4 regions of the Vibrio sp. QJM3NY_26 genome follow, and region 1 is predicted to be linked to each of the others. Evidence: predicted binding sites of a transcription regulator. Region 1 holds the regulator's gene; each other region holds the start of a gene.
The links. The regulator CRP, encoded in region 1, controls carbon source genes, mostly activating them, when cyclic AMP is high. The targets are predictions, from matches to a motif close to TGTGANNNNNNTCACA.

Region 1 (6,034 bases):
TTCTTCTCGATTGATTTTACGCTCGCTGATTATCTAACGGGTATTGGTAAGAAAGGCTTCATTGCTGACCTAATGCCGAAGTTACCTATCTATGTGAACCTACTGAGTAAAGAAGCTCAGGCAGTAATTGGAGTGGTTCATGACAATACGCGCCCTGCACTTAAGTTGCTGGAACGTGAAGGTTTCACCAACCGTGGCTATGTCGACATCTTTGATGGGGGCCCAACGGTTGAGTGTGATCTAAGAAATATCGAATCAGTGCGTCATGCGATTCGAGCTCAAGTGACAATTGCAGAGCATTCAAGCTCTAAAGACTTCCTAATTGGTAATACCTCGTTTGAGAACTTCCGCGCAGTAGCCGCGAAAGGCGCGTATGACCAAGCTAGCGACACAGTGATTTTATCATCTGAAGTAGCAAGCGCTCTTGAAGTAAAAGAAGGCGAATTCGTTCGCATGTTGGCTCAATAAGAGCGGCGATTATCTGTCGAAGATTTTAAGGATAGAAGTATGACTCAGTGGATAGCAGGACAGTGGGTAGCAGGTCAAGGCGACGCCATGACATCAGTAAGCCCATACAATAATGAAGTCGTGTGGCAAGGCGATAGTGCAACTCCAGCACAGGTTGAATCTGCAGTAGCAGCGGCGCGTGACGCTTTCTTAGTATGGAAAAAGATGAGCTTTGCAGAGCGTGAAGCGATCGTGTTGAACTTTGCTGAGAAGGTAAAAGAGAACAGCGAAGAAATTGCACAGATTATTGCAAAAGAGACGGGTAAACCGATTTGGGAAACTCGCACTGAAGCGGGTGCGATGGCGGGTAAAATCGCTATCTCTATTCGTGCTTACCACGAACGTACGGGTGAAGCTTCACGTGAAGCCGCAGGCAACCAAATCGTACTGCGTCATCGCCCATTAGGCGTAATGGCGGTATTTGGTCCTTACAACTTCCCTGGTCACCTACCTAACGGTCATATTGTTCCGGCACTGCTATCGGGTAATACCGTGGTATTTAAGCCGTCAGAGCAGACACCTTGGACGGGTGAGTTTGCGATGAAACTGTGGCAAGAAGCAGGCCTTCCAGCTGGCGTGATTAACCTAGTGCAAGGCGCTAAAGAAACTGGTATCGCACTGGCGGATGCTAAAGGTCTTGATGGCGTGCTATTCACGGGCAGTGCCAATACTGGTCATATCCTTCACCGTCAATTCGCAGGTCAACCGGGCAAGATGTTAGCGCTAGAGATGGGCGGCAACAACCCTATGGTGATCACTGACCAATTTGGTGATGCTGACGCGACGGTTTATACCATTATCCAGTCGGCCTTCATCAGTGCAGGCCAACGTTGTACATGTGCACGTCGCTTGTATGTACCTGTTGGCGAGAAGGGCGAACAACTGCTTGATAAGCTTGTTGCGGCTACCTTGAAAATTCGTGTTGATCAGCCATTCGCTGAACCTGCACCCTTCATGGGACCACAAATCTCTGAAACGGCCGCTAAGTTCATTCTGAACGCACAAGCTAATCTGCAATCACTAGGTGGTGTAAGCCTAGTCGAAGCAAAAGCGGGCGAAGCGGCGTTTGTTTCTCCGGGTATAATCGATGCAACCAACATTGCTGAGTTGCCAGATGAAGAGTACTTCGGCCCATTGTTGCAAGTGGTTCGTTACCAATCGTTAGAGCAAGCCGTTGAATTGGCTAATGACACGCGCTTTGGTTTGTCTGCCGGTTTAGTATCAACAGACGATTCAGAGTGGGAATACTTCGTTGACCATATCCGTGCGGGTATTGTTAACCGTAACCGCCAGCTAACAGGCGCAAGTGGTGATGCACCATTTGGTGGCCCGGGTGCTTCAGGCAACCTACGCCCAAGTGCTTACTACGCGGCGGACTACTGTGCTTACCCAATGGCGTCAATGGAAGGTGGTGAAACTCAACTGCCAGCTACGTTTAGCCCAGGTATTGAGCTGTAGTTTTGGCTTTTAAGCTATAACTTGATGAATCATAAGCTTATGAGCTCTAGGTTCATGAGTAACAGATTGATTGTGTAATAAGGAAGCGGTGTTATCGCTTCCTCTTTTCACCCACGTCCGACACCTCGATTGGGCGGTAGATAATAATAGAACAAGTATGTCACAGGCTGATGGCTGCTGACTCTGTGTCCAGCCTCTCCCTTTCTAATCCAAATTACTAGCTTGCTAGAACCTCTGACAAGGAGTCACCATGACGCCCGATCTACTCTTTAAATCACTATGGGACGATTACATTCACAGGCTTTGCCCATCGGCTGAGAAAGTTCATCATCTGCTGAAAGAAGACGAAGCCTTGATTAATGATCATATTGCACTGCGTACTTTCAATGTTGCACCTCTGGGTATTGAAACACTGGCCAAGCCTTTCCTTGAATTAGGCTACAAGGCGTGTGGCGACTACTTGTTTGAGAGCAAGAAGTTAGTGGCTAAGCACTACGAGCACCCAGACCCAAACCAACCGAAAGTGTTCATTAGTGAGTTGAAGGTAGAAGAGTGTTCAAGTGACTTACAACAGATCGTTGCTAAGTTGGTTGAGCAAGTGGACGTAAGCAAGCTTCAAGGTCATGAGTTCTTGTTTGGTGGTCGCCTTTGGGATCTGAGCTTCGCGGATTTCCAAGTGCTAGCAAAAGAGAGTGAATACGCGTCTTGGCTAGCGGCTCATGGTTACGGTGCCAACCACTTTACGGTGAGTGTGAATCAGCTTAATGAGTTCGATGAAGTACAGACTGTGAATGACTATTTGAGTGATTCAGGTTTCACTATCAATGCATCTGGCGGTCAGGTTAAAGGCTCTCCAGAGGTCTTATTAGAGCAATCATCTACAATGGCAGACAAAGTCCCAGTTTCATTTGTTGAAGGCAATGAGGTGATTCCTGGTGGCTTCTACGAGTTCGCTAAGCGTTATGCGATGGCGAATGGTGAGCTTTATACAGGATTTGTTGCAGCATCGGCTGACAAGATCTTTGAGAGCACCAACGGTTAAAGAAAGATACGAGCACGGGCTTTACCCTAAAGATGCGGGTACGCTTCGCTTTGAGAGTGTTTGCGCTTGGACGCGGGAGGTGCTCCATTCGCATCTGCTCTCTAGATCTTTAGAAAACAAAAAAGCCACCAAATTTGCATTTGGTGGCTTTCAAATTTTTGGCTCAGTTAATCGAGATTAACGAGTGCCGTATACCACGATAGTTTTACCGTGTGCAGAAATTAGGTTCTGCTCTTCTAGCATCTTCAAGATACGGCCTACTGTCTCGCGAGAACAACCAACAATCTGGCCAATCTCTTGACGAGTGATCTTGATTTGCATGCCGTCAGGGTGAGTCATTGCATCTGGCTGTTTCGCTAGGTTAAGTAGCGTTTGAGCGATACGACCTGTTACGTCAAGGAACGCTAAGTCACCAACCTTTTGGCTAGTTACTTGTAGACGGTTTGCCATTTGCGCTGAAAGGCGCATTAGGATATCTGGGTTCACTTGGATAAGTTGACGGAATTTCTTGAAAGAAATTTCAGCCACTTCACAAGGAGATTTTGCACGAACCCATGCAGTACGCTCTTGGTCTTCTTCGAAGAGGCCAAGTTCACCAATGAAGTCACCTTGGTTTAGGTAAGAAAGAATCATTTCCTTACCTTCTTCGTCTTTGATAAGAACTGCCACAGAACCTTTAACGATGTAGTACAAGGTTTCTGCCTTTTCACCAGCATGAATCAAAGTACTTTTTGAAGGGTACTTATGAATATGACAGTGTGAAAGGAACCACTCTAATGTTGGATCGGTTTGGGGTTTACCTAGAACCATAATATCTTACTTCCTCTGCAGGGTATGCTTGCCGCTTTCCGTATTTTAGCTAAGCCTGGATTGACTTGTAGGATAAGAGCACTCGTTGAGCGCTGCAAGCTATCTTGTGTTTCGTTTAAGAATAGTATCCTTTTTCAGGTACTATTTCTTGATTTTAATCGTGACCAAGCTACGATTTTTTACGCAAAATTGTGCACATGATCACGGTATGAAAAGTAATCAACCAGAATGGTGTCTTGTTAACCTATTTTTCCGGTTTCGATGAGCTGTTGTAGGATGGGCCTTACAATGAGCTCCATAGCAAAACTCATCTTACCGCCTGGCACCACAAGCGTGTTGTGGCGTGACATAAATGAGCCATCTATCATAGCTAGAAGGTAGGGGAAATCGACGTTTTTGATGCCACGCAAACGTATAACAACGAAGCTTTCGTCTAAACTTGGAATCCCTTTAGCGTTCAGTGGATTCGATGTATCTACGGTTGGAACACGCTGAAAGTTGATGTGAGTACGTGAAAATTGTGGGGTGATGTAATTAAGGTAATCATCCATTGAGCGAACAATAGAATCCATTACTGCTTCGCGTGAGTGGCCACGATCGCGTGTGTCACGAACGAATTTTTGGATCCACTCAAGGTTGACGATTGGCACCATGCCGATCAGCAAGTCGACGTGTTGTGAGACATTGATGTCGCCATCTACCACGCCACCATGAAGACCTTCGTAGAACATCACATCGGAATTTTCTGGGATCTCTTGCCATGGCGTAAAGGTGCCCGGCATTTGATTGTAAGGCACGGCTTCATCGAAGGTATGTAGGTAACTACGGACTTTACCCGTGCCTTCATTACCGTATTGACGGAAGAACTCTTCTAATGCGCCAAAATCGTTGGCTTGTGGACCAAAGTAGCTGATGTGCTTACCTTGCTCGCGAGCCTTACGGATCTCGACGTCCATCTCTGGTCGAGTGAAGCGATGGAAACTATCCCCTTCAACCCAAGCGGCCTTCACGTCCATCATATTGAACATTTTTCGGAAGGCTTCTGAGGTAGTGGTGGTGCCGGCTCCTGATGAACCCGTCACCGCAATAATTGGATGTTTAGCGGACATGACAACCCTTGTCTTTTGAGTAACTTACTTGTTAGCAATCGTTTACCACTATAACACGGCTCCTTTATGAGCGCAGCTTAGAAGCGTTTTGTGACTTGAATATCAACGGTTTCATGCAGCTCAGAAAACACGATGCTGACTTCCTTTGAGGCTAATTGATGTTTCACTTGATCAATCTTGTTTTGCAGTGAAACCTCTACGTCGCCGTAGTCTGTGCCTTCACGCAGCACGAATTCTTTAATGAGGTTTTCCAGTGTTTCTGGCGCAATGTCTTGCCATGGGATGATCATAAATACTTCTCTCTTTTATGTTCATAAATAGGTTTATTGATGTGTTGATTACTGTGTTTAGTGACGTTTACCACTCAGTCCTTAAAAAAGGCTCGGCCATTATGCTGAATCTTGAATACTTTCATAGTAGGCGGGTAATGCTTCTTCTAACCAAAACCTTGGTTTGAGCGTGCTACCGGTAATGAACCCCACATGGCCGCCTTTTTGAAATAGGCGATAATCGATGTTATCGGGCAACACGAACTTTGGAATCACGTCGTCTGTCATAAACGGATCGTCTTTGGCATGGATGATCTGAGTCGGTAGTTTAATCTTATTAAGTTTTGGAAGCGCTGAGCACTGAGCATAGTAGTCCTGAGCATTCTTGAACCCGTGCAGAGGCGCAGTAATCCGTTCATCAAACTCATACAGCTTGTCTATCTTCTTAATGGTTTCGGCGGTGATACCGAGCTTTTCTTGCAGCAGCTTAATCTTTTTCAAGGCATTCGATTTGAGAGAGTTGAGCAGGTACTTTTTATAGAGCTTAGAGAAACCTCGCTCAATACGACTAGAGCAACAAGCCAGATCAAAAGGTGCAGAGACAATCGTCGCCGCCGACAGCAATGGGTCGTCCGCGTACTCAGCCAAATAGTTCGCCAGCATGTTACCGCCCAAAGAGATACCAACCGCTACCTTAGGGTTATTGGGAAACTGGGCGTGTAGATGTCTTAGGAAAAAGCGTGCATCTTCGACTTCACCTGAATGGTAAGCGCGAGCCAAGCGATTGGGCTTTCCGCTGCAGCCTCTGAAGTGCATCATCACTGATAGCCAGCCATCTT
Region 2 (6,034 bases), on a different replicon from region 1:
ACGACAAACCTTTAAGCCTTTCGTTTGCTCACAAGCTAATTGAGCCAAGGCAGAAACTGCCTTGGCTACTTTGGAAGTATTAACGGTTAACCGCTTCAAGTTTCCAAATGTTGTTCACGTAATCGCGAATAGAGCGGTCTGATGTGAACTTACCAACCAATGCTGTGTTAAGAATCGCTTTCTTAGCCCAACCTGCTTGGTCTTTGTACTGCTTGCCCATGTCTTCATGTGCTTTCACATAAGATGCGAAGTCAGCAAGACATAGGTACGGGTCGCCACCGTCTAGTAGGCTATCAAACGTTGCACGTAGAAGGCCTGGTTGACCTGGAGAGAACTCATCGCCAGTCAGTAGGTCTAGAGATGCTTTCAGCAGTGGGTCTGCGTTGTAGTAATCGTATGGGTTGTAACCCTGAGCTTGCAATGCCACTACACCATCAACGTCTAGGCCAAAGATGTAGATGTTTTCATCGCCAACTTCTTCACGAATCTCAACGTTTGCACCATCCATCGTACCGATAGTTAGCGCGCCGTTTAGCGCCATCTTCATGTTGCCCGTACCCGATGCTTCTTTACCAGCCAGTGAGATTTGCTGAGAAACATCTGCCGCAGGAATAATGATTTCAGCCATGCTTACACGGTAATCAGGGATGAATACCACTTTCAGCTTGTTGCCAATGCGAGGGTCGTTGTTGATCTTCTCTGCAATCTTGTTAACCGCGAAGATGATCTCTTTCGCTAGGTGGTAACCCGGTGCTGCTTTCGCTGCGAAGAAACATACGCGTGGCTCACACTCGAAACCAGGTTCGTTAAGAATACGGTGGTACAGAGATAGAATGTGTAGCAAATCTAGGTGCTGACGCTTGTATTCGTGAAGACGCTTGATTTGCACGTCGAAGATAGCGTTCGTATCTAGCTCGATACCCATGTTCTCTTGAACCCAATCAGCAAGGCGCTGTTTGTTTTCTTTCTTAACAGCCATGAATTCTTTTTGGAATTTCGCGTCTGTTGCAAACTTAGCTATGCCTTCAAGCTGCTCTAGTTTTGCTGGCCACTCAGTGCCTATCTTGCCAGTAATTAGCGTAGATAGCCCTGGGTTACAGAACTTCAACCAACGACGTGGCGTAATGCCGTTCGTTACGTTAGTCAGTTTGCCTGGGAAGATTTCGTTGAACTCAGGGAACAAGTCTTTCTTAACCAGTTGAGAGTGAAGCGCAGCTACACCGTTTACTTTGTAAGAGCCAATCACACATAGGTTTGCCATGCGAACCATGCGGTGGAAACCTTCTTGGATGATAGAAAGCTTCGCTTGCTTCTCACCGTCACCAGGCCACATCTTGCGAACTTCTTGCATGAAGCGGTGGTTGATTTCAAAAATGATTTCCATGTGACGTGGAAGAAGACGGTTGATCAAAGATTCAGACCAAGTCTCTAATGCTTCTGGAAGTAGTGTGTGGTTCGTGTATGCGAACGTATGAGCACTGATTTCCCAAGCTTGGTCCCAAGTTAAACCTTTCTCATCGATCAGGATGCGCATCAATTCAGGGATAGCGATCGTTGGGTGCGTATCGTTCAGTTGAATCGTTTCTTGCTTAGGCAAATCTTCTAGAGAGAAACCTGCTGCTTCGTGACGACGTAGAATATCGCGAACAGACGCTGCTGAGTGGAAGTACTGCTGCATTAGACGCAGTGTCTTACCTTTCTCGTGGTTGTCGTTCGGGTAAAGTACTTTAGTGATGTTGCCTGCATCGATTAGCGAGTGTTGCGCTTCGAAGTAGTCACCGTTGTTAAAGCTTGCTAGTGAGAATGGTGCGATTGCCTGACATTCCCAAAGACGCAATGGGTAAACTGTGTTTGACTCGTAACCTACGATAGGTAGATCCCAAGGCATTGCTTTCACTTCCATACCCGGAACCCAAGTACGAACTTCTTTACCGTCGATATATTCAACTTCTACATGACCGTAAAAACCAATGTGTTGTGCTAGTTCTGGACGAGCTACTTCCCATGGGTAACCTTCAACACCACGCCATGCGTCAGGTGCTTCTTGTTGACGACCGTCTTGGAAAGACTGTTTGAATAGACCGTATTCGTAGTGAAGACCGTAGCCTACTGTTGGGTATTCTTGAGCGGCACAAGAATCCATGAAACAAGCGGCTAAACGACCAAGACCACCATTGCCTAGTGATGGGTCGCGTTCTTCTTCTAGAAGATCCGTTAGGTTTTGACCTAGCTCTTCCATTGCATGAGTGATCTGTTCGTACAGACCCATGCTGATCAGGTTATTACCTGTTAAACGACCAATCAAAAACTCTAGTGAAAGGTAGTTAACGCTCTTCGCGTTCTTAATTTTTTCGTCATTTTCAGTTTCTAACAGATCAAATGTTGTCAATTCTGCTAGCGCACGCCCCATTGCTAGGTACCATGCGCGGCTATCTGCGTTTTCAATCGTTGTTGCGTAGGTTGCAGATAAATGCTTCTTAACGCTTTCTTGGAACGACACTTTATCGAAAGTTTTTTGCTGAGTTGGTTTCATTTCAGAAATCTCGCTTTTAATAGTTCTAATTCATCTGTCACATATCGTGCATGGTCACCATTAACTAAACATCCTCCCGCTAACGCGACAAACTAGGAGTAGATGGGAGGGCGTAGGGGGCGTACCGACATAGGGTTAGTGATCTGACTCTCATGTTCTGACTTCGAACAAAAACTTGGAGTGACTAAGATCACAAGCTCCCGTTCGATAACTTACCTTCAATTGATGTGACTTTTATTTAACCGGATTAAAGTCATTATCAAATTTGATATTCAGATCACGAAAATAATTTCTTCCTCTCATCTTTTGCATAGATTTACGTGTTGAGATGAAGGAAGTCACATTCACAAACCAACCCGCTATGTGAGCAAAGTCTCAAATAAAGGGCGTAGAAGCCTAAAAACATGCAGGAGTGCAAGGTTTCTGAGGAGGATCATAGTCGGTGCCGTTTTGCTTCACGTAATATGATTGAAGACTTAAGTAATTAGGCTGATGTCATTCGATTACACTCAACGATAGATTGAGGTAATCCAGAACATAAGCCACGGAATAGGTGAAAAACTTCGACATGTGGATCCCTTCGAAACTGACTCGTCCCGGCCGCTTACATAATGCAATCCTACGACCTAGGGTTCTCGATCTGCTCCAACACGCAGATTGCTATAAGCTTGTATTATTCCGCTCTCCAGCGGGGTACGGCAAAACCACAATGGCAGCTCAATGGCTGGTAGATAAGCCCAATGTGGGTTGGTACAGCATTGATGACAGTGACAACGATGCCTTTCGCTTTATCAACTACCTAATGCAATCACTCAATAAAGCGACTCAAAATGCCTGCCCTAATGCCCAAAAGCTGGCAGAAAAGCGACAATTTTCATCGTTGCATTCTTTGTTAAGTGAAGTGTTTGCTGAGATGTCTGAATTCCATCACGAATGTTTCCTTGTGTTGGATGACTATCACTTGGTCAACAATGACGACATCCACGAAGCTATGCGCTTCTTCCTTAAACACATGCCTGACAACCTGACGCTTGTTGTGACTAGCCGTGGCACTCCACCACTTGGAACTGCAAACCTTCGTGTTCGTGATTTGATGATTGAGATTGGAAACGACTCTCTGGCTTTTGATACTGAAGAGACGACGCGCTTCTTCAATCAACGTGTCGCCGATGGCGTAGATGACACGACCGCTGGTAGTATCTGTACTTATGTTGAGGGGTGGCCTTCGGCGTTACAGCTTATTGCCCTTCAAGCTCAACATCAAAAACGTACCCTTGCGCAATCTGCAGAATCGTTCTCTCACTTTAACCATGCCCACCTTTGGGATTACTTGGTTGAAGAAGTATTCGATCTACTGGATAAAGAAACCCGACAGTTCTTGATGCAGTGTTCAGTACTTGATCATTTCAATGACGAATTAGTCTGCGCGCTTACACAGCGTGAAGACGCACTGGGTATGATCGAATCACTCAACCGATTTGGCTTATTCATCTACCCGCTTGAAGGCGAGAAAAACTGGTACCGATTCCACAATCTATTCGGTGAGTTTCTTGCCCATGAGCGCCAAGCTCGAATTCCGCAACAAGAAGCCGAGTTGCACCGGAGTGCCGCGAAAGCGTGGATCAAACAGAAAACGCCTCATCAAGCACTGCGACATGCACAACGTGCTGAAGATCCAGATCTGATCATCCAAATCCTGACTGAACACGGTTGGCCGATGTTCAACCAAGGTGAGCTTTCATCATTAGAGATGGCGATCAAGCAACTGACTACGGATCAACTATACAGTGAGCCGAAGCTATCAATGCTGCGCGCTTGGCTGGCACAAAGTCAGCACCGTTATGATCAAGTGGGTACTTTGTTGGAAGAGGCTGAGACTCAATATCAAGCTCGAAACATTGAACTCGATACTCAGCAACAAGGCCAATACAATGCCTTGCGTGCCCAAGTTGCCATCAACAGCAATGAGCCTGAGAAAGCATTGGAGTTGGCTGAGCTTTCGTTGAGCCAGTTGAACACCACCGTTTATCGTAGCCGCATTGTCGCAACCTCGGTTGTGGGCGAAGTGAATCACGTAATGGGTAACCTAAGCCGTGCGCTACCGATGATGCAACAAACAGAAAAACTGGCACGTCAGTATCAGGTTTACCATCAGGCTCTATGGGCAATTCTTCAGCAAAGCGAAATCTTGATTGCTCAAGGTTATGTTCAAGCTGCATTTGAGCTACAAGACAGCGCATTCAAATTGATCGAAGAGCATCAGCTTCAATACGTTCCTCTACATGAATTTTTGCTGCGTGTTCGCGCTCAGATCTTCTGGTGTTGGAACCGACTAGATGAAGCGGAAGAATGTTGCTACAAAGGCTTAGATATCCTTGGTCACCACTCTCCGAGTAAACACCTGCACAGCTATTCTATGCTGGCTCGAATTTCATTGAGCCGCGGCGAGATTGATAAAGCGTCGAAGTTTATCGACCAAATTCAACACCTGCTACGTCAATCAACTTACCACGTGGACTGGACGGCAAATGCTTCTTTGTCTTTGATTCTTTTCTGGCAAGTAAAAGGCAATAAAGAGGCAATCCGTGATTGGCTAAGCGTGGCGGTTCGACCTGAATCGGCAAGTAACCACTTTTGCCAGCTTCAATGGCGAAACATCGTACGTTCTCACATCATCCTTGAGCAGTATGAAGATGCGGAAGAAGCGCTGATTTTCCTTAAGAGTGAAGCGCAGCGTTCACATCTGATTACAGACACCAACCGAAACTTGATCGTTGAAGCGGTGTTGCGTACACAAATTAACGATGAAGACAGCGCACGCGTGCTACTTGAAGAAGCGCTTCATATGACCAACCAAACCGGTATGGTTGGTAACTTCTTAGTCGACGGTGGAACTATCGGGCATATCTTGGATAAATTGAGCAACAAGCCAGGCTTAGGTGACTTAGAACGCCATCGCGCTCAACAGATCATGAAAGATATCTCAACCACCCAACGCAGCCGCTCGGTTCACTTCGATGAAGACTTTGTTGAGAACTTAGTTAATCACCCGAATATTCCTGAGCTTGTGCGCACTAGCCCACTCACCCAGCGTGAATGGCAAGTACTTGGTCTGATCTATTCTGGGTTCAGTAATGAGCAAATCGCTCAAGAGCTCGATGTAGCGGGGACCACGATCAAAACTCACATCCGTAACCTTTATCAAAAGCTCAACATTGCTAACCGTAAAGAAGCAATCAGCACGGCGGAGAACTTGCTGCAGTTGATGGGGTACTAAAACGGAATCGAGATTGATTCGAGAAAAGCTTAAGCTAGTCACCAATGGTGGCTGGCTTTTTTTTCATCTGAAGTTTAGAGCTTAAAAATGTAGGAGCTGGAAAAGAAAAAAGACAATCACCAAACGACAGGCAAAAAAATAGCCAACCGCAATAATCGCGATTGGCTCTATATATTTGTGAACAAATCAATAGGTTCACTAACAACGTCAGTTGGCTAGGTGAC
Region 3 (6,034 bases), 1.1 Mb from region 1:
ATTCTGACCGCCTTCATGCAGTTGGTCGCGCTACCGAATACGCGTTGCTTGGCCTCTGAGTTACTAGAGCTGTTAGAAATCCCAGCGATGATGGCACGCTTTGGTATTGATGAGTTTCAATTTGAGCAAGCCAAGCAATGGGTTGAAGAAGCGGGTATCCGTTGGGGCGTTGATTCTTCTACTGCAACAGAATTTGATCTACCTGCGACCGAGCAAAATACTTGGCTATTCGGTATTCAGCGCATGCTCTTAGGCTATGCGATGTCGGACTCTGCGGGTTTATTTGAAACTGAACACTCTCCGATTGCCGCTTATAACGAAGTTCAAGGTATTAACGCCGAACTTGCTGGTAAGTTAGCGCACTTTATCGATCGTATTGCCCATTACCGCCAGCGTTTAACTGAAACACAATCTATCGATATGTGGCGTGAAACCTTGCTGCAAATGATTGATGATTTCTTTGCGGTCGAGCTGGAAGGCGAGGTGGTGCTTAAGTCGATTCGTGATGCGCTTTCGCAACTGAATGAACAGCTTGATGATGCTTTATATGAACAAGAACTGTCGCCAAGCATTATCTACCAGTACCTCAATAATAAGCTATCTGGCGCTCGTATTAGCCAACGTTTCTTAGCTGGCCAAGTTAACTTTTGTACCTTGATGCCGATGCGTTCTATTCCGTTCAAAACCGTCTGTTTGTTAGGCATGAATGATGGTGTTTACCCTCGCTCAATGCCGCCAGAAGGTTTTGATTTAATGAACGGACGCACTCGTCCAGGAGACCGTTCTCGTCGTGATGATGACCGCTATCTATTCTTAGAGGCGATGTTGTCGGCGCAAGAATGTTTATACATCAGTTATGTCGGCCGTTCGATTCAAGATAATACTGAGCGAGTGCCATCGGTGCTCGTTTCAGAGCTGATAGAGTACTGCCAACAGAACTACTGTTTAAGCGAAGACCAAGCGCTACCAAGTGATGATTCAGGCATCAACCTGACTCAAGCGATCAGCTTTGAACACACCATGACACCGTTCAGCCCTGCAGCCTTTACTCAAGGTGACGCAAGCCATGTACTGAGTTACGCCAAAGAATGGCTTCCTGCGGCTAACCGTTCCGGTGAACGTAGTGGTGAATTCAATCGTGCTTTGGATGACTATTTGTTGGGTGCAACGTACCCGTTGGAGTTGGATCTGGTTGAACTGCAACGTTTCTGGCGTTTACCAGTACAGTACTTCTTTAATCGTCGCCTAAAAGTGGTGTTTGAACCGCCACTTCCTGTGATGGAAGACGATGAGCCGTTCGTACTCAATGGACTAGAGAGTTTCCAGCTTAAAGATGCTTTGCTGCAAGTGTTACTGGACCACCCTGAAGGCGCAGACGAGGCGGTTCGATTGTTTGTCTCTGAGCAAAAAGCACAGGGCCGATTACCGGTTGGCGCCTTTGGTGATATCGAATTTGAAACCAACCGTGTTCAAGCGGAAGACTTAGCCAAAGAGATTCGATTTGTGAGCGGATCACCGCAACAAGATCTCGAAGTGAATATCGAATTTGATGTGTTGGGCGAAGGTAAGCCTGTTCGCTTGATGGGCTGGTTAACTCAAAACTATCAATCAGGGCTAGTTCGTTTTCGTAGTGGAAAAATACGCTCTCAAGATTACTTGGCTGCGTGGATTGATCATCTATCTTGCGCTGTTATGGGGCACGGAAAAACGACCCATATTATTGGCTACGACAGAAAAGAGGGCGTTGTTCACCAAACGCTACAACCTATCGGCGATGCGCTTCAGGCGAAGAGTTTGCTGGCTGAGTTAGTACGACTGTTTTATCAAGGCATGACAGCACCACTGCCTTACTTCCCGAAAACCGCATTGGCTGGCGTTGAGGCTGGCTTTAGCCGTGGTAAATGGGTCGATGACGAAGAAAAGTCACTTAAGAAAATGGCCGATACTTTTAATGACAGCTTCGCCTTTACGGGCGAGGGCAGAGACACCTATATCTCACGAATTTGGCCTAAGTGGGATGATGAACTGGCTGCTGAGTCGCGTATGTATTCAACGCTTGTGTTACAGGCCGCAAGACTTGCCGCTGCCGATCTTGAAGATCAGGAATAATCAGCAGTGATCAGCAAGATCGCCAACGATACTAACGTCAAAGAGATGCGTTTGAATAAAGGCATGGAAAATAAAGAGTTAGATGTAAATTTGGAGTGCAGGGCTTATCAAAAGGTTAGAGGTAATCGAGGTATAAGCTTAGTAAAAGCGATAGATAGTGATTTGCGGAAAGTCAGGGTACAGGAAATAAAGTGGCCGCCAGTAAATCATTATTAGTGTAGGGCGTTCGCTGTACGGCCACAGGTCAGAGGGACCATTATTCAGTGGTTCAAAGTAACGCATGAGTATAAAACTCGTAGGCGCTCCTGAACTCGTGGGCGCATAGTAGCGAGGCGATCTGAATTGATCCGTGAGAGAGATCGCACTAACTATTAACAAATTGGCGTAGGACGTAAATTGCATGACGTTTTCTACGCTAGGTCACATTTGTAACAGACTAATTTATCAGAAGGCAGTAAGGCATGACGACCACAAGCAGTGCTCAGGTAATCGTTCCACAAACACTTGATACCATGACGTTTCCACTTCATGGCGCGCGTTTAATTGAAGCATCAGCGGGTACGGGTAAAACATTTACCATCGCTGGCTTGTATTTGCGCCTACTGCTTGGGCACGGTACCGCTGCGCCGCAAGGTGATCTGACTGAAGCTACTCGACACCATGAGGAGCTTACTGTAGACCAAATTCTGGTGGTGACCTTTACTGAAGCCGCAACGGCAGAGCTACGCGATCGTATCCGCGCTCGAATCCATGATGCACGTATTGCGTTTGCTCGTGGACAAAGTGACGACCCAGTGATTGCTCCTTTATTACAAGCTATCGATGATCATGCTGGCGCTGCGAAAACTCTGCTCAATGCTGAAAGGCAAATGGATGAGGCTGCGGTTTACACCATTCACGGTTTCTGTCAGAGAATGTTGACTCAGAATGCCTTCGAGTCTGGAAGCCGTTTTGATAATGAATTTGTGACCGATGAAAGCCATCTGAAAGCACAAGTGGTTGCCGACTATTGGCGTAAGCAGTTCTACCCGCAGCCAATTCAACTGGCTGGTGAAGTGCGAAATATTTGGGGCTCTCCCGCTTCGTTATTGGCTGACGTAAATCGCTACCTGACAGGATCTCCGCTGAAGTTGACCGTAGATGCGATGTCGGGCGACTTACAAACGCTACACAACCAAAACCTAGATAAAGTGAAGCAACTTAAGACGTTGTGGTGCGAATCCGAAGCGGACTTTTTGGCTTTGATTTCAGGTTCAGATGTGAACAAACGCAGCTACACCAAGAAGTCTCTGCCTACTTGGTTAGAAGCCGTCACAGCATGGGCGCAGAGCGACACTCATGATTACCAGTTTCCAGATAAACTAGAGAAGTTCTCACAAGCCACTCTAATTGAAAAAACGCCGAAAGGTACTGCACCTCAGCACGCAGTTTTCGAAGCGATTGAGGACTTCTTAAATTCTCCAGCAGATCTGAAAGCCCCATTGTTGGCACATGCGATTACTCATTGTCGAACCATGTTAGCCAAGGCTAAACAGCAGAAACAGTGGCTATCGTTTGATGACTTGCTGACTCAGTTATCTGCATCGATTGATGTGGATGAGCAATCACTGCTGGTGGAAAGAATTCGTACCTTATACCCAGTGGCGATGATCGATGAATTCCAAGATACCGATCCGCTGCAGTACAGTATTTTCAGCCGAATTTATCTCGATAACCCGCAGTGTGGTCTGTTTATGATCGGTGACCCGAAGCAGGCTATTTATGGCTTCCGTGGCGCGGATATCTTTACCTATATCAAGGCGAGAAACCAAGTTAGTGCTCACTACACTTTAGGGACTAACTGGCGTTCGAGTGCTGATATGGTCAGCGCGGTAAACCAAGTGTTTATGAATTCGGATAGCCCGTTTATCTACGACCAAGACATTCCATTTTTGCCTGTCGCAGCCAGCCCATCGGCTGATAAACGCCAATGGGTAATGAACGGAGAAACTCAGCACGCACTTACCTTTTGGCTGCAAGATGCTGAAGATAAGCCCTTACCAAAAGGCGAATATCACAAAGCCATGGCCGAGGCGACGGCGAGTCAAGTTCAAACTATTCTGACGGCTTCTCAAAACGAACAAGCCTATTTTGATAACGGCAAAAAACAACATGCCGTGAATGCGGGTGATATTGCTGTCTTGGTTCGAACCGGTAGTGAAGGTCGTCTGATTAAGAATGCGCTGTCTGAGCAAGGCATTGCGAGCGTGTACTTATCTAACCGAGATAGCGTGTTCACCAGTTTGGTCGCCCAAGATATTCAACGCTTACTGCAAGCGGTGCTGACGCCAGAAAATGACCGTGCATTGCGTGCGAGTTTAGCGTCGGAGTTGTTTGCTCTGGATGCCGCCTCATTGGATGAACTCAACAACGATGAAGTGGTTTGGGAAAATGTCGTTAACGAATTTCGAGAATATCGTAAGTTGTGGTTGCAACGTGGCGTGCTACCAATGCTTCGCAGCGTGATCAGTAAACGACATCTCGCGGAACGTTTACTGGAAGAAGAAAATGGTGAGCGCTCACTCACTGATTTGATGCACATTGGCGAATTGCTACAACAAGCAAGGCAGGAACTCGACAGTGATTATGGCTTGCTGCGCTGGTTAGCAGAAGCGATATCAGACGCACAAAATGGTTTAGGTGGCAGTGAAGACGACATTCAACGCCTTGAATCAGAAAGAAACTTAGTTCAAATCGTCACTATTCATAAATCGAAAGGCTTGGAATATGATCTAGTATTCCTGCCGTTCGTTGCAAGCTATCGTGAAGCGAGTGAAGGTAAGTTCTACGATCACGATTCAGATACCACGGTACTTGATATTACGGGTAGTGATAGTGCTTTAGCACAAGCGGATAAAGAGCGACTGGCGGAAGACTTACGCTTGATTTATGTAGCGCTGACTCGTGCCGTTTACGGTTGTTTCATTGGCATGGCGCCACTGCGCAAAGGCCGCTCAACCAAAGAGCCGACCGGTGTTCACTTAAGTGCCATGGGCTATTTGGTTCAAAACGGACAAGAGCAGGGTATTGCCGAATTGCATCAAGCTCTAGCGGCAATTGAAGGCAAAAATTCAAGTGTGCTGTTAGCCCAAACACCAACCGCTCATGAGCAAGTGTTTGTACAAACGGAGCAAGTGAGTGAAGACTTACATGCTAGTGAATTGAAGGCTTCAATTGACCGAGCTTGGCGAATCACCAGTTACTCGGGGCTTGTAAAACAAGGCAGTCACGGCGCGAGCCATGACGCTACCATCGAGGTATCTGGATTCGATATTGATTCGGCTGATGAACACGATGAGTCTGAACTGATTGAACCTGAACGTTCTATATTCACGTTCCCTCGTGGTGCTCGTCCAGGTACCTTCTTGCACACCTTGTTTGAGGATGTTGAGTTTACTGAGCCAGCAACCAGCGAACATAACACGCAAGTAATCACTCACTTATTAGAGTCGGAGCAATACGAACTAGAGTGGTTACCTGTGCTTCAACAGCTTGTCGATACGGTGCTTAACACCGCATTAGATGGTAAAAACCTAAAGCTCAGTGAGAAAGACTCAACACAACGATTGGTCGAAATGGAGTTCTTGTTGCCGATCGAAGTGTTGGCCGCGTCGGAGCTCAATCAAACCATTCAGTATCATGATCCCTTATCGGCAAAAGCGGGTGATCTAGGCTTCCAAACAGTACAAGGCATGCTGAAAGGCTTCATCGATTTAGTGTTTGAGCATCAAGGTAAATACTATGTACTCGACTGGAAATCGAACCATCTAGGTGATGACGTTGCCGTCTACCATGGTGAAGCATTGAAATCGGCGATGGCAGACCACCGCTACGATCTGCAATATCAAATCTATGCATTGGCCTTACATCGCTTCCTACGTAGCCG
Region 4 (6,034 bases), on a different replicon from region 1:
TGCCATGGATATATTTCTAGCATGGTGCTGAGAGTTTGGAAGGTTTGTTCTGCGGCTTCGCCTTTCTCTGAAAGCATCATAGCAACACGCTCTGAACTCAGCCTAGCGATGAAGTCGTTTTGATTACACAAGGTATGAGCAATCTCGGTACAGACATCTAAGTAATCGGTATCGACATGATGGAACATAATGATGCTGTGGTTCGAACGCTTAAGTTCTGTCTTAAATAGGACCAGCTTCTCCCACCAAAAGGTTTCAGAGACGACATAAGAGAGGTGCTTTTCAGGATCGTATTCATGCTGGCCACGAATACGATTAATCAGCTTTCGTGCTCTCTGTTCAAGCTGGCGTTTTGAACTGCGCGCTTTGTCTAAACCGACACGATTAGTTTGCTCTTTAAGCATACCGATGGAATATTGACGGTACTTTTTAAAGGCGACCAACGCAGCTTTGAAATCTTGGTTTTCTTCTGCAACTAAGGATTGTTGGTAACAAATTTGGCTAAGCAACTCACCATTATCGAATTCATTTGCAGAGTGTTCAGCGAGTTTCAGTAATTCTGCCGCATGTTCTGGTCTTTTTCTGAGGAGCTCCAATCGAGCTCGACTTATGTAAGAGTGCGCTTTCATCCAAACGAGGTTGTGTTCTACGGCTAGATTGTGCGCTTTGGCTGTCGCGCGCTCTGCATCATCTAGACGTTCAAGCCCAAGCAGAGCAAGGCCTCGAAAGTCCCATACTTCGGCATGCCAAGTGTTATCTTTATGCTCTTTTAACGCTTCTTCTGCACCGTCGAGTACCGACAGCATTTCAACATAGTTGTTAAGCAGGTAGTAATCCCAAGCGAGCAGTATTCTTGCTTTGCCCTCTAGCCAACCAATGCGGCTGTTGTTAGCCACTTTAACGGCAAGCTGATGGGTAGAACGTGCAAGCTTATATTCATGAGTCATTCGCCAAATGTTGCCAAGCCCAATGAGACATTCAATTTGAATCTCGACTTCATCAACCAGTGCAGATTGCTCTAAGGCATTGATCCAGAACTGTTGGGCGGAGTAATACTTGGCTTGTCCCCAGTACTGGAGCGCGTGTAAATGGAGGATTTCAGGGAGGAAAAGGTCGGTATCTAATCGGTTCTGGCGCTTGTAGGCTTCCTTGATGTACTTCAAACCTTTTTGGTAATCCATCAGGTTCCAGCTACACCTTGCCATTAACATCAACGACTGGATAGCACCCTCTTCAAACAGAACTTGCTCCGATCGGACTAGGCACTGTTGAGCAATCTCAAGGATCACCGATGGCTCAGAGTCGACACGAGTTTTGAGTTGTTCTAGTTCTGTTTCAAGAAGGTACTGGTTTTTGTCCAAGACTTAGATCCATAATTATCGAACATATTGATAACACAATCATTATAAGTGTGTGATTTGAGATAAGCACCAATTATCTTTCTTAGAGCGTCAAAGGAACATGTATCTTTTCTAATTATGGGTGTTACCTCATGTTGTTGCTTTAAAATCAATGAGTTCCCTAATAATTATCTAGCTGATACGTGTCTATGAAAGTAGTTGCTTTAAGGTCAATGGCTGCTCTGCTACACCTAAGCGCTGCGCTGCCGTGAGCCCTTGCTTATCTTGGTAGCACAGATTGTGCCAAGCTCTGAATATGTCGAGTAATGGAAGAATGCCCCCAGGACGAAGCTTACGTCTGGGCTCATTAATGAAGCTATCAAATAACAGCTGGAAGCGTTGTTGATAGAACTTGGTTTGCTGAATTGAGGCCGTGTTAAACCACTGTTTTGGTTCTGGATTGTTACCCGTCAGGTAGCAAATGCCTTTCTGATTATCACCTTGATTTGCGATAGCCCAACGATCGCGCCACCAACTCATGTGAACGATGTCGATCTTTTCGAAACTTTGATCGTCTTGCCAGCCAGGATCTTCCTCTACATACATAAGGTCAATATTTTGACTCTGAATACGCGGCAAACATACACTTAAAGCGGCAGATCTTAGTAATGGATCTTGTGGCATATAGATAGCTACATGCTTGTCTTCATTACACATATCAAGCACATGTAAGAAGTGAGCATAAGAGGTATAAGGCGGTCGAATCAGCGCGCCTTTCGAAGGGTAGCTAAATGTGGTGAGGTTACCCATGGGATCCTCAACGTTACCTCTCGCTAGAATCACTTGGTACTGCTGTTCAATACGCTCTTTCAACTTGTCAGATGGCTGAGGTTGTTCGAGGTTCGCTTCTGATGAGTGATCTTTGGATACAAAACGCGCAACATCATCGTAAGGATTGTGGTCAACATTCCCTGAAGGCTCTTCATTTTGAGAATAGTTGACGTGTTGGCAAAGGATATAGCCAGAATGCGCTTCACCCGTCGCTATCCAAACCACACCATTGTTGCTTTGCGGTTGCAGACGTTGATAGTGAGAAGCGAATTGATAATCTTTGGCATGATTAACCCATCGTGCATCGATCATCGCTAATTTGCGACGACAACGGCTGGCGATATGGTCAACATGATCATAGAAAGTCTTTGGATTGATCTCTAATTTTCTACAGATTTCACGTACAGAATAGCCCATGAACAATAAGCCCATAAGGTTCTCTTGAAACTGAAGTTTTTTATTGGATCCAGACCACTTATCAACGAAGGTTGATTGGCAGTCTTTGCATCGATAACGCTGCCTGTCACCGCTGTAACCGAAGGCATGATAAAGATGTTTGTGGGTATGAACCGATAGGCCAAAGTTATCGCAATCATCATTACGGCAAGCAGGAAGGCCATCGCTGTGAAGTTGTCTCAGGCGATGAAGTTCGCTTAACACTTCACGATTGTTAAGTAAGGGGGGGAAAGCTCCACATTCACGACAAACCATCGCTGGACGCTTAGGGTTAGCGTGTTGCAAAACATACCGTTTTGCATCGCTCAAGCCAAAGTTGTCACACGCCAATGTTTTACAAAAGTTGAGTTGCAAACCATCCGCATCTTTTGGCAGCTTGTCGTTAGACACGATCTCCCCCTCGGGATTATTTGAGCAGCCAAGCAAGCTTGGCTGCGGGGTAACGCTTTTCAATGTATCTTATTCAAGTCGTTAGATGTTGATTGCAGTCTCTAGAGCAACTTTCATCATGTCGTTGAACGATTTTTGACGATCTTCAGAGCTTAATTTCTCACCACGGATGATGTGGTCAGACACTGTTAGGATAGTTAGTGCCTTAGCACCAAGATCCGCAGCAACACCGTAGATACCAGCCGCTTCCATATCAACACCAAGGATACCTAGCTTTTCCATTTTCTCGAAAAGGTCAGCTTCTGGAGTGTAGAAAAGGTCTGCAGAGAATACGTTACCAACTTTAACTGGAACTTCTTGTGCACGTGCTTGGTTTACTGCTTCTTCTAGAAGACCGAAATCGGCGATAGCAGCGAAGTCGTGGTTGTTGAAACGAATGCGGTTTACTTTTGAGTCTGTAGAAGCACCCATACCGATAACAACGTCCATTAGTTTAACGTCGTCACGTACCGCACCACAGCTACCTACGCGAATAACGTTTTTCACGCCGTATTCAGCGATCAGCTCGTGTACGTAGATGCAGCATGATGGGATACCCATACCGTGGCCCATTACAGAAACTTTCTTACCTTTGTAAGTGCCTGTGTAACCAAACATGTTGCGAACGTCACAAACTTGCTTCACGTCATCAAGGAATGTTTCTGCAATGTATTTTGCACGAAGCGGGTCGCCCGGCATAAGTACTGTTTCTGCGAAATCACCAGCTTGAGCATTAATATGAGGTGTAGCCATGGTCGTTCTCCAAAGTTTAAACGGTAATGATAGGAACAGGATTTAATCAATTACCGATTCTGTTGAATTTAATTCGTTTTGTTGAGGCAATATTAGCGAGTTAAAACGAGGCTCCATGAGACTTTAGTCACAAAACTGCTTTGCCATTATAGTTTTATTAATATTGATAACCAAATGTGTTGAAAGCGTAAAGGCAATCGATTTTGTATGGGTAAATTGCACGATATTTAAAGATAAAGCTCGAAATATAAATCTGTTGCATATTGCCTTGGAGGCAACAATACGTTGTAGAGACGTTTGATCAGCGATAATCTAAACTTTGATAAAGAGACAAACCAAGGAATTGTATGTCGTATTGCGCTAACTCGACGCCTTCGCACTCGATGAAAACACAGTTACAGACGAAAACAAGGTTACATAAGCTAGCGTTGGTCGCTGTTAAATCCACATTGATTGCTGTTAAGTCGACATTGATTACTGCTAGAACGACTTTGTTTGCTGTGAGAACTGCTTTACTTGCTCGGGTAATTATTTTGCTTGCTGGCGCGACGATTTCGTCGTGGGTGTCTGCTGCAACTTTTGAGTTGCCACCAACAGAAAGCCGTATCGTGGGCAGAATACAGCAACACGAAGTTGCGGCGGGTGAAACCTTGGCGATCATTGCAAAGCAATACGATATTGGCTTTCTTTCTTTAATGGCGGCAAACAAGGGTGTCGATCCTTTTCTTCCTTCTGAAGGTTATGTGCTAAGCATTCCTAGCCGTTTGATTCTGCCGGATACTCCGAGAAAAGGCATTGTGATTAACCTTGCCGAGTTGAGGCTATATTACTTTGAGCCTGAGAAAAATCAGGTGCATGTCTTCCCTGTTGGTATTGGTCGAGTAGGGCGTGATACCCCCGAGATGATCACCAAGATAAGCCAAAAAAGACCTAACCCGACCTGGACTCCTCCAAGCTCAATTCGCAAAGAGTACTTAGAAAAAGGGATTGAGTTACCAAGAGTGGTTCCCGCTGGGCCTGAAAACCCTTTGGGCGAGTATGCACTGCGACTTGCTTATGGTGCTGGTGATTATCTGATACACGGTACCAATAAAGACTTTGGAATTGGCTTGCGAGTGAGCTCAGGGTGTATCCGTATGGAACCTAAAGATATTGAGTGGCTTTTTGAACAGGTGAGTCGTGGTGAACAAGTCACAATAATCGATGAGCCTATTAAGGTGTCTTTAGAGCCGGATAGAAGTGTATTTGTTGAGGCTCACGAACCTTTGACGCGAAGTGATGGTTCTAAGAAATTACTGCAAATCCCTGTTGAATTAAAATGGTGGCTTGAAGACGCTGATCTACCTAATTCAAAAGCCAAAGCAGTCATCTTTGCTCAAAATGGTGTGCCTGTTGAAATTGCGCCACCTGTGATTGAGTTCTAATTTGCTCGGTTGTGAGTAAAGCCCCATAGCCTTCTTTTTCTTTTCCCTCAATAAAAAAACACCACCTCGAAAGAGGTGGTGTTTTCAATTTACTGCATGTATATACGTCTTTTGAAATCTACAGCTTCATTGAGTTTCTATCTCAATTACTTAGTGTAAGACTCAGCAATGTTATCGATACGGTCGTTAGCACGATCCGCTTCTTCTTTTGCTGCCATAGCCGCAGCCGATGCTTCTTGAGCTTTCATTTCAGCAGCCGCTTTGTCACTCTTAAGTGCTTCTACTTCGCTGCTTAGCTCAGCAACTTGGTTAGTTAGTTGGTCCATTTCTGATACTGCTGCTTCTTCAGGCTCTGAAGAACAACCAGCTAAAATAAATACTGAGGCTGCAGCTGCGATTAACGTCTTATTCATAAGAACTCCTTGCTTATTTATCATCAAAAGATGCGCTATACATTCTTTATCATATAGTCGCTTCATTAATGATTGTAGCGACTAATTTTTTAACTGCAAAAACAATAACTAAAGAAATTGCTTAATCTTTGAGGTAATTAGCTAAGTGTCACGTTCTGTCTCACTTCTGAGAGTAGGGGTTTCGAGGCCGTTTTGATACTACTTTGGAGAGTGCTCCCTTTGTTAGCACGCATACAATGTTCTAGTTAACATCAGATAAAAGGATAAATTTACTGTGATCTCTATCCTTATAAAGTACTTTCGCGGTATCATGTCACGTTAAATTAATTTTATTCAATACCATCATGACTGGAGAGTCCTTTGCACTTTAAAGATTTAGGCTTAGATA

Region 2: the regulator CRP is predicted to act here: its motif matches at 2,713-2,728, upstream of AC3CH4_RS17120 (glycogen/starch/alpha-glucan phosphorylase).
Region 3: the regulator CRP is predicted to act here: its motif matches at 2,458-2,473, upstream of recB (exodeoxyribonuclease V subunit beta).
Region 4: the regulator CRP is predicted to act here: its motif matches at 3,926-3,941, upstream of deoD (purine-nucleoside phosphorylase).

Annotation. Positions count from the first base shown of each region.
Region 1 covers NZ_CM173515.1:3,121,542-3,127,575, reverse strand. The annotation lists gene astA (arginine N-succinyltransferase) at 1-468, shown strand, start outside; gene astD (succinylglutamate-semialdehyde dehydrogenase) at 508-1,965, shown strand; gene AC3CH4_RS13990 (DUF1338 domain-containing protein) at 2,216-3,007, shown strand; gene crp (cAMP-activated global transcriptional regulator CRP) at 3,185-3,817, opposite strand; gene AC3CH4_RS13980 (phosphoribulokinase) at 4,057-4,926, opposite strand; gene AC3CH4_RS13975 (YheU family protein) at 5,004-5,216, opposite strand; gene AC3CH4_RS13970 (hydrolase) at 5,316-6,034, opposite strand, start outside.
Region 2 covers NZ_CM173516.1:384,975-391,008, forward strand. The annotation lists gene AC3CH4_RS17120 (glycogen/starch/alpha-glucan phosphorylase) at 80-2,533, opposite strand; gene malT (HTH-type transcriptional regulator MalT) at 3,102-5,810, shown strand.
Region 3 covers NZ_CM173515.1:735,262-741,295, forward strand. The annotation lists gene recC (exodeoxyribonuclease V subunit gamma) at 1-2,109, shown strand, start outside; gene recB (exodeoxyribonuclease V subunit beta) at 2,571-6,034, shown strand, end outside.
Region 4 covers NZ_CM173516.1:365,631-371,664, reverse strand. The annotation lists gene AC3CH4_RS17065 (hypothetical protein) at 1-1,361, opposite strand, end outside; gene AC3CH4_RS17060 (lactate dehydrogenase) at 1,548-3,017, opposite strand; gene deoD (purine-nucleoside phosphorylase) at 3,099-3,809, opposite strand; gene AC3CH4_RS17050 (L,D-transpeptidase family protein) at 4,157-5,233, shown strand; gene AC3CH4_RS17045 (Lpp/OprI family alanine-zipper lipoprotein) at 5,380-5,646, opposite strand; gene AC3CH4_RS17040 (DEAD/DEAH box helicase) at 6,007-6,034, shown strand, end outside.